One region of the Mesorhizobium sp. M1252 genome, then DNA from elsewhere that is predicted to be linked to it. Evidence: predicted binding sites of a transcription regulator. Region 1 holds the regulator's gene; the other holds the start of a gene.
The links. Region 1 encodes PhoB, which activates phosphate uptake and scavenging genes when phosphate is short. Its sites were predicted from a motif close to TGTCATNNANCTGTCAT; they were not measured.

Region 1 (4,420 bases):
ACGCGCGCCGCCCTCGCCGCGGTGCCGCCGTCGATCCGCTCGGCGGCCCTAGGTCTCGGCGCCTCCAAGATGCAGATGGTGTTCCATCACATCCTGCCGCTTGCCGCCCCAGGCATCCTTACCGGCACCATCATCGGCCTGGCGCGTGCGCTCGGCGAGACAGCACCGCTGCTCTTGATCGGCATGGTCGCTTTCGTCGCCGATTATCCGACGACGCCTTTCGATCCGGCGACCGCGCTGCCGGTTCAGATCTATATGTGGGCAAACGAGGCTGAGCGCGCTTTTGTCGAGCGCATGTCCGGCGCCATCATCATCCTGCTCGTCTTCCTCATGGCCATGAACATCACCGCGATCGTGCTCCGGCGCCGGTTCGAGCGGCGCTGGTAGAAAAAAGGCAATTTGGTATGAACATCATGACCGAACAGTCCCTTGAGAATGCAGTGGGCGACAAAATGAACGCCAAGTCGAACGAAGTCATCAAGATGCGCGGCGACAAGGTCGGCGTGTTCTATGGCGAGAAGCAGGCGTTGTTCGACGTCAATCTCGACGTCCGCCAGAACCAGGTGACGGCGCTGATCGGCCCGTCCGGCTGCGGCAAGTCGACCTTCCTGCGCTGCCTCAACCGCATGAACGACACCATCGATTCGGCGCGGGTGACCGGCAAGATCACGCTCGATGAAGACGACATCTACGACAAGAACATCGATGTCGTCGAACTGCGCGCACGCGTCGGCATGGTGTTCCAGAAACCCAACCCGTTCCCGAAGTCCATCTACGAGAACGTCGCCTACGGCCCGCGCATCCATGGGCTGGCCAAGCGCAAGTCCGACATGGACCAGATCGTCGAGCAGAGCCTGAAGAAGGCTGCGATCTGGAACGAGGTCAAGGACCGCCTGCAGGAGCCCGGCACCGGCCTGTCCGGCGGCCAGCAGCAGCGCCTGTGCATCGCGCGCGCCATCGCCGTGTCGCCGGAGGTGATCCTGATGGACGAGCCCTGCTCGGCGCTCGATCCGATCGCCACCGCCCGTGTCGAGGAGCTGATCGACGAACTGCGCCAGAACTACACGATCGTCATCGTCACCCACTCGATGCAGCAGGCGGCGCGCGTGTCGCAGCGCACGGCGATGTTCCATCTCGGCTATCTCGTCGAGGAGGGCGCCACCGACAAGATGTTCACCAACCCCGACGACAAGCGCACCCAGGACTACATTACCGGCCGCTTCGGCTGAGCCGTCCGGCGGGTGAATTTTCAGGCACGAGGACCAAGATCATGGGTGAACATACCGTCGCCTCCTTCGATGAAGAGCTCGGGCAGATCAGCAAGCTGATCCGCGACATGGGCGATCTGGCAGGCTCGATGGTCAGCGGCTCGACCAGGGCGCTGCTCAATTCGGACAATGCGCTGGCACAGCGTGTCGTTTCCGACGACGCCATCATGGATGCGCGCCAGCGCGAACTGGACGACCGCGCCATCACGCTGATCGCCAAGCGCCAGCCGATGGCCAACGATCTGCGCGCCGTGGTCGGCTCGATCCGCATGGCCGGCGACCTCGAGCGCATCGGCGATCTCGCCAAGAACATCGCCAAACGCGTCGGCACCGTGGGCTTGAGCGTCACGCCGCGCGACCTCTCGCACTCCATCGATGCCATGGCGCAGCTGGTGCTGATCCAGGTGCAAGGCGTCGTCGAGGAATATGCCGCCACCGATGCGGCAGCTCTTGCAAAACTCAGGAATGACGACGAGCGCATCGACGTCAAATACACGTCCGTGTTTCGTGAGCTCTTGACCTACATGATGGAAGACCCTCGCAACATCACCGCCTGCACGCATCTCTTGTTCTGCGCCAAGAATCTTGAGCGCATCGGCGATCATGTCACCAACATCGCCGAAAATGCGTATTATGTGCTGACCGGCCAGCAATTGCCCGCCAATCGTCCGAAGCAGGACGAGACGGCGATGGCCACGCCGGCCTGATGAGGGTGAACTGCCTATGATCGCGCCACGCATCATGGTCGTGGAGGACGAGGAGCCGCTAGGCGTGCTCCTCCGCTACAACCTCGAATCCGAAGGCTATCAAGTCGAGGTGGTGACACGCGGCGACGAGGCCGAGATCCGCCTGCAGGAAAACGTGCCCGATCTCCTGGTGCTCGACTGGATGGTGCCCGCTGTTTCCGGCATCGAGCTCTGCCGGCGGCTTAGAGTGCGGCCCGAAACCGAGCGGCTGCCGATCATCATGCTGACCGCGCGCGGTGAGGAAAGCGATCGCGTGCGCGGCCTGTCCACCGGCGCCGACGACTATCTGGTCAAGCCATTCTCGACGCCGGAGTTCATGGCGCGCGTGAAGGCGCTGCTGCGCCGGGCCAAGCCGGAAGTGCTGTCCAGCGTGCTCAAGGTCGGCGACATCGTGCTCGACCGCGAGTCGCACCGTGTCTACCGCAAGAAGAGCGAGATCAGGCTCGGACCGACCGAGTTCCGGCTGCTCGAATTCATGATGCGCCATCCCGGCCGCGTGTTCTCGCGCAGCCAACTGCTCGACAATGTCTGGGGCGAGACGATCTATATAGACGAGCGAACCGTCGACGTGCATGTCGGGCGGCTGCGCAAGGCCGTCAACAACGGCCGCATGCCGGATGTCATCCGTACCATTCGCGGCGCCGGCTACGCGATCAGGGAAGACTAGGATCCTGCGCGTCGCGCCGTTGCCGGCCATTCACGCGACATGCTTGCCGGATTTGGGCTGAATACCCGGCGCAAAAATCTCCTGGTCGACGAAGCCGAGCGCGCGCGTGGCACAGCCTTCGCGGATCAGCGGCAGCTCGTTGGGCTCGGTGTCGAAGGAGATCGACTTCGAGTGCTGGCCGCCGGCGGTCTGGGCGATCGCTTCGCGCAATGCCGGTTCGATCAGGTCGAACGCGGCGGCGCTGACGCCGACCATGGCGACGGGGGCCGGGTCGATCAGCGCAAACAGGCTGCCGAGGCCGAAGCCGAGCGCCTCACCGGCCCTGCGATAGGCTTCGCGCTCCGGTCCGTCCGTCTCTCGCGCACGAGCGGCCAGCGCCCGCATATCAGCGTCGCCGATATCGACCGGCTCGGCATCCTCGCCCATCATTTTGGCGCTGCGCCAGATGGCGTAGTTTCCGGCATAGGCTTCCACGCAGCCGCGCCGCCCGCAGCGGCAGAGCGCGCCGCCCGGACGGTGGATCATGTGGCCGAACTCGCCGCCCGAGGAATGGGTGCCGGTGAACAGTTCGCCTTTCAGCACCAGCCCCATGCCGATGCCGTGCGACAAGAGGATCGCGATGAAATTGTCGCGGTAGCGCTCGGGCTGGCGCCATTGCAGGGCCACCGCCATCATATTGCAGTCGTTCTCCATGGTGGCAGGAATGCCGAATTCCGCTTCCAACATGTCGGCGAAGGCAATGTCGGTCAGTGGCGTGATTGGCGACCACAGCATGGCCCGCGCCTGCGAATCGGTGATGCCCTGGATGCCCATGGCAATGCGGGCGATGCTCTGGACATCGAGGTCCGGGTCCGCGAGACGCCGCCCGACGATTGCTACGCATTCGCCGATCAGCTCGTCGCGCGGCATGGTCAGCGTGTCGAGCCGGCGCTGTTCTTCCGCGACCACCTGGCCGGCATAGTCGATGACGGTGACGGAGAGGAAGTTCAGCGACAGCACCACGGTCATGACCGCCGCCGCTTCCGGGTTGAGGCCAAGGCCGACCTGCGGCCGGCCGCGTTTCAGCGAGCCGGTCTCGCCAGGCTTGCCTTCAATCAGGATGCCTTCTTGAATTAGATCAGACGAGATTGCCGATATCGTCGAATGGCTGAGGCCGGTGGTCGCCGCAATCTCGGTCCGCGACGGCTGGCCGGCCCGGCGCACGGCCGAAATCACCATCGCCCGGTTGCGACGGCGCAGATCGTCGTGGCGGATCCCAACCGACATTTGTTTTCCTCCCGGCCTCCTCGCGCCTCATGATAGTGAAGGCGTTCGACGGCACCAGCCAAATATTGGCAGACGCCGGCAGCCCTGTCATTGTTTATTGCGGAGCTCGAAAAAATTCGGCAACGCCATCAGAATCCATCAGAATCGATGTTGACAGTGCCTTATCATTGAACCAGTATTTTTTCGAGGCTCGAAAAAATGGAGCCTCTGTGTGCCGGCCCTCGGGCCAGTTTTGTCGCGCCGCGCGCGGCGCAGGGAGGGTTTATCATGAACAGATTTGCAGCCGCCATGCTGGCGGGCGCCGCCATGTCGCTGACGCTGGTCTCGGTCGCGCAGGCGAAGGACAAGGTCATCGGCGTCTCCTGGTCGAACTTCCAGGAAGAGCGCTGGAAGACGGACGAGGCGGCGATGAAGACGGCGATCGAAGCCGCCGGCGACAAGTACATTTCCGCCGACGCGCAGTCCAATCCCGG
Region 2 (4,420 bases), on a different contig from region 1:
GGGTGAGGGCACGCGCCATATTCTGGTGCTGGAGAATCCGATCCACACCGACATCGCCATTCCCGTCGATGACGAAGTGCGCCGGCGCTTCCATTTCCTGGTCGCTGCCGGCATCCCTGTCGACGCCCCGGAAGTGCGCTACATCGTCTTTGGCTGGGGCGGCCGGGCCTTCTATCTGGAGACGCCGAGCTGGTCGCAGCTGAAAGCAGTGCCCGTCCTCAAGGCGCTGACACTGGACGCCTCGGTCATGCATGTCGATATCGCCGGGGCCATCGCCGAGCCGCACCCTGCTGTCACCGGTTTCGACATCGATGAGGAACGTTTTGCAGCGCTGCTCGACTATATCGACGCGAGTTTCCAGCAAGGGCCGCATGGTCCGGTCGTCATCGAGAACGCCGCCTATTCCAGCTTCGACCGCTTCTTCGAGGCGAACGGCCATTTCAACGCGCTTGTCGGCTGTAACACCTGGACAGCCGCCGGCCTGCGCACCGCCGGCCTGCGCACCGGCTGGTGGAACCCGCTGCCGGCCTCGCTGGGCTTGTCGATGCGGTTTTATAACTAGCAGTCCTTCATCGCACCGCGACAGTGTTGGATCTTTTGAAGTCAGCGGGACAGCACCCCCCTCTGGCCTGCCGGCCATCGCCCCCGCAAGGGGGGAGAGCAGCCGTTTGCCCGCGGCGCTCCTGCTGCAACGCCGGCGATTTTGGCGAAGGCGACGGCGACATCCAATCTCCCCCCTTGCGGGGGAGATGTCCGGCAGGACAGAGGGGGTGGGAAGGATCGCTAAGTCGACGATCTAGACTGCCGAGCGTCCGCTCGCCATCCATAGAGCCAGTCGAGGTCGGCGGCGAGCTTGTCGGGCGAGCGCATGGCCAGGAACAGATTGCGGGCGATCGCCACCGGGCCGGCAGCATGCCAGGCGAGGCGGTTTACGGCCCCACGACGCGCGGCCTTGGCGACACGCGGCCGCCGAAGATTTTCCCAGATTTGAAAACTTCTGGGCAGATCGCCAGGGAAATCGGCGATAGCGTCGGCAAGCGTGATGGCATCCTCGATCGCCATTGCCGCGCCCTGCGCGGCAAACGGCGTCATCGCGTGCGCGGCGTCGCCGATCAGCGCGATGCCCTGCGGGCTCGTCCACCGCTTCTGTTCGACGGTGTGGATCGGAAAGGCCGTCCATGGGCCGGCCAGTGCCACAAGCTTCGTCAGGCCCGGCGCGGTGCCGCGCAGGGCAGCCGTGAGGATCGCGGGATCGGCATGGCCCGACCAACCTTCGGCTATGCGCTCACCCTTGGTGAAGGCGGCGAGATTGAAGGCCCGGCCTTTGCTGACGGGGTAGGCGACCATGTGGAAGCCAGGATGCAGGAACGTGGTGACGCAGTCGGCGGCGCCGATCGCGACAAAGGCTTCTCCGGCCGCACCGTCGGCCGCGATCGTGACTCGCCAGGCGAGTTCGCCCGAAAAACGGCTTTTGACGAAGTCCTCGCCTGCGAGTTGCGCCCTGACTGCCGACCAGACGCCGTCGGCGCCGACCAGCAGTTTGCCGCGTGCCTCGATCTCGCGGCCGTCCACTTCGGCGGTCACGGCGACATATTGCGCGTCTTTGACGGTGCCGGTCACGCGGGCGCCGGTGATGAGCTCAATCTCCGGCCGTTCGGCCATTTGCGCCAGCAGCGCTGCCTGCAGATCGGCGCGGTGAGCGACGAGATAAGGCGCCTGCCAGCGCGCTTCGGCGGCTTGCCCAAGCGGTACCCGCGCCAGTTCGCGCAGCGTCCCGGCGTCCTTGAGCACGACCGCTTCCGGCCGCAACGCTGCGGGCAGCAGTCGGTCGAGCACGCCGAGTTTTCCAAGAATGCGTGTTGCGTTGGGCGAAAGCTGGATGCCGGCGCCGGCCGCTTCTAGGTGCTGTGCCTGTTCGATCAGCTTTACCGGATAACCCCGTCCGGCGAAGGCAAGGGCAGCGGTCAGCCCGGCGATGCCGGCCCCGGCGATTATGACCTGCCGGGACCTGATGTCTTCCATCGGGCTTGTCGCGGAAGGATCAGGCGGCCTGGTCGATATAAAGGCAACCGGCCGGCAGCGTTTCCGTCGCCCTCAGCTTCGCCGAATAGCGGTAGAGCGTCGAGCAATAGGGGCAGACCTTTTCATTGTCGTCGCCCATGTCGAGGAACACGTGTGGATGGTCGAAGGGCGGGTTGGCGCCGGTGCACATGAATTCCTTGACGCCGATGTCGATTGCCGGATGGCCCGCATCGTTCTGGAAGTGGGGAATGGAACCGCCTGCCATCGTCGTCTCCTTGATCTCGTCGAAAAGCATCTGGAACATAACAGGCCTGTTTGCAAGATCGATGAAATGAAACTGTCGCAAAAGCCTGTCAGAGGATACGTTGAGCCGGTTAAGTGCATGTCCCTGAAATCGGAACGGTTTTCGCCGAAGGGTCATGCGCCACAAAAGCGTGTTAGAGGCATGGCACGTCCAGCGGCGCTCCAAGGGACGGTTGGCGGGGGAAGAGCAGGAACCATGAACGAACTGAAGCCGGTGCAGAGCGAATTCATCAATGTCGAGGTGGCGAGCCCCGAGGGCGGCAACCCCGATCGGTTCGTCAACCGTGAGTTCTCCTGGCTGCAGTTCAACCGGCGTGTGCTCGAGGAATCCCAGAACCAGCACCATCCGCTGCTCGAACGCGTCCGTTTCCTGTCGATTTCAGCCGCCAATCTCGACGAATTCTTCATGGTCCGCGTCGCCGGCCTTGCCGGCCAGGTGCGCGAAGGCATTGCGCTCAAGAGCCCCGACGGCCGCACGCCGGAGCAGCAGCTGGAACAATTGCTGCGCGAGGTCGAGCGGCTGCAGGAGGACCAGCAGAACAGCCTTTCGGCGCTGATGTTGCTGCTCAACAAGGAAGGCATTGAGAGCATCACCCGCGATGCACTGACCAAGGATGAGAAAGTCTGGCTGGAAGATCATTTCCAGGACCAGGTCTTCCCGGTCCTGACTCCACTGTCGATCGACCCGGCGCATCCGTTTCCGTTCATTCCCAATCTCGGCTTCTCGATGGCGCTGCAATTGCGCCACCGCAAGAATGGCGAGGAGATGAGCGCGCTTCTGCGCCTGCCGGTGGCGCTGAAGCGCTTCATCCGCCTGCCCGACCGCAAGCAGCACGTTCGCTTCATTCCACTGGAGGAGGCTGTCGGCCTCTATATCGGCAAGCTGTTCCCCGGCTATGAGGTCAAGGGTTCCGGCACCTTCCGCATCATCCGGGACAGCGATATCGAGGTCGAGGAAGAGTCGGAAGATCTCGTGCGCCTGTTCGAGACGGCGCTGAAGCGGCGCCGCCGCGGTTCGGTCATCCGCATCGAATTCGACAAGTCGATGCCCGGTGAATTGCGCGAGTTCGTCGCCGGCGAGCTTGGCGTCTCTTCGAGCCGCATCAGCGTTCTGACCGGCCCGCTGGCGCTCAGCCAGATTTCCGAGATCGTCGCCGTGCCGCGCGACGACCTGAAGTTCACCCCCTACAATCCGCGCTTTCCCGAGCGCATCCGCGAGCATGGCGGCGATTGTTTCGCGGCCATCCGCGAGAAGGACATCGTCGTCCACCACCCCTATGAATCCTTCGACGTGGTGGTCCAGTTCCTGCGCCAGGCAATGGCCGACCCGGAGGTGGTGGCAATCAAGCAGACGCTCTACCGCACCTCCAACGACAGCCCGATCGTGCGCGCCTTGGTCGACGCGGCCGAGGCCGGCAAGTCGGTGACCGCCCTGGTCGAGCTCAAGGCGCGCTTCGACGAGGAAGCCAACATCCGCTGGGCGCGCGACCTCGAACGCGCCGGCGTCCAGGTCGTGTTCGGCTTCCTCGAACTGAAAACCCATGCGAAAATGTCGCTCGTGGTGCGGCGTGAGGACGGCAAGCTGCGCAACTATGTACATCTCGGCACCGGCAACTACCATCCGGTGACCGCGCGCATCTACACCGACCTGTCCTTCTTCACCACCGATCCGACGATCGCGCGCGATGTCGCCCAGCTGTTCAACTTCATCACCGGCTACGCCGAGCCGACCGATGAGATGCGGATCGCCATCTCGCCGTTTACGCTGCGCAGCCGTATCCTCAAGCACATTGCCGACGAGGTCGCCTACGCGCTGGCTGGCCGTCCGGCGCGCATCTGGATGAAGATGAACGCGCTCGTCGATCCCAACATCATCGACGCGCTCTATGACGCCAGCCGTGCCGGCGTCGAGATCGATCTCGTCGTGCGGGGCATCTGCTGCCTGCGGCCGCAGGTGCCCGGCCTGTCGGAAAACATCAGGGTCAAGTCGATCGTCGGCCGCTTCCTCGAACACAGCCGCATCTACTGCTTCGGCAACGGCCATGGCCTGCCGTCGGACGAGGCGATCGTCTACATCGCCTCGGCCGACTTGATG

Region 2: the regulator PhoB is predicted to act here: its motif matches at 2,350-2,366, upstream of NKH22_RS28445 (RNA degradosome polyphosphate kinase).

The regions. Positions count from the first base shown of each region.
Region 1 covers NZ_JAMYLX010000010.1:190,475-194,894, reverse strand. The annotation lists gene pstA (phosphate ABC transporter permease PstA) at 1-387, shown strand, start outside; gene pstB (phosphate ABC transporter ATP-binding protein PstB) at 405-1,229, shown strand; gene phoU (phosphate signaling complex protein PhoU) at 1,271-1,975, shown strand; gene phoB (phosphate regulon transcriptional regulator PhoB) at 1,992-2,681, shown strand; gene NKH22_RS21105 (ROK family protein) at 2,712-3,947, opposite strand; gene xylF (D-xylose ABC transporter substrate-binding protein) at 4,215-4,420, shown strand, end outside.
Region 2 covers NZ_JAMYLX010000022.1:23,497-27,916, reverse strand. The annotation lists gene NKH22_RS28460 (TIGR02117 family protein) at 1-562, shown strand, start outside; gene NKH22_RS28455 (FAD-dependent monooxygenase) at 784-2,022, opposite strand; gene NKH22_RS28450 (zinc-finger domain-containing protein) at 2,042-2,287, opposite strand; gene NKH22_RS28445 (RNA degradosome polyphosphate kinase) at 2,522-4,420, shown strand, end outside.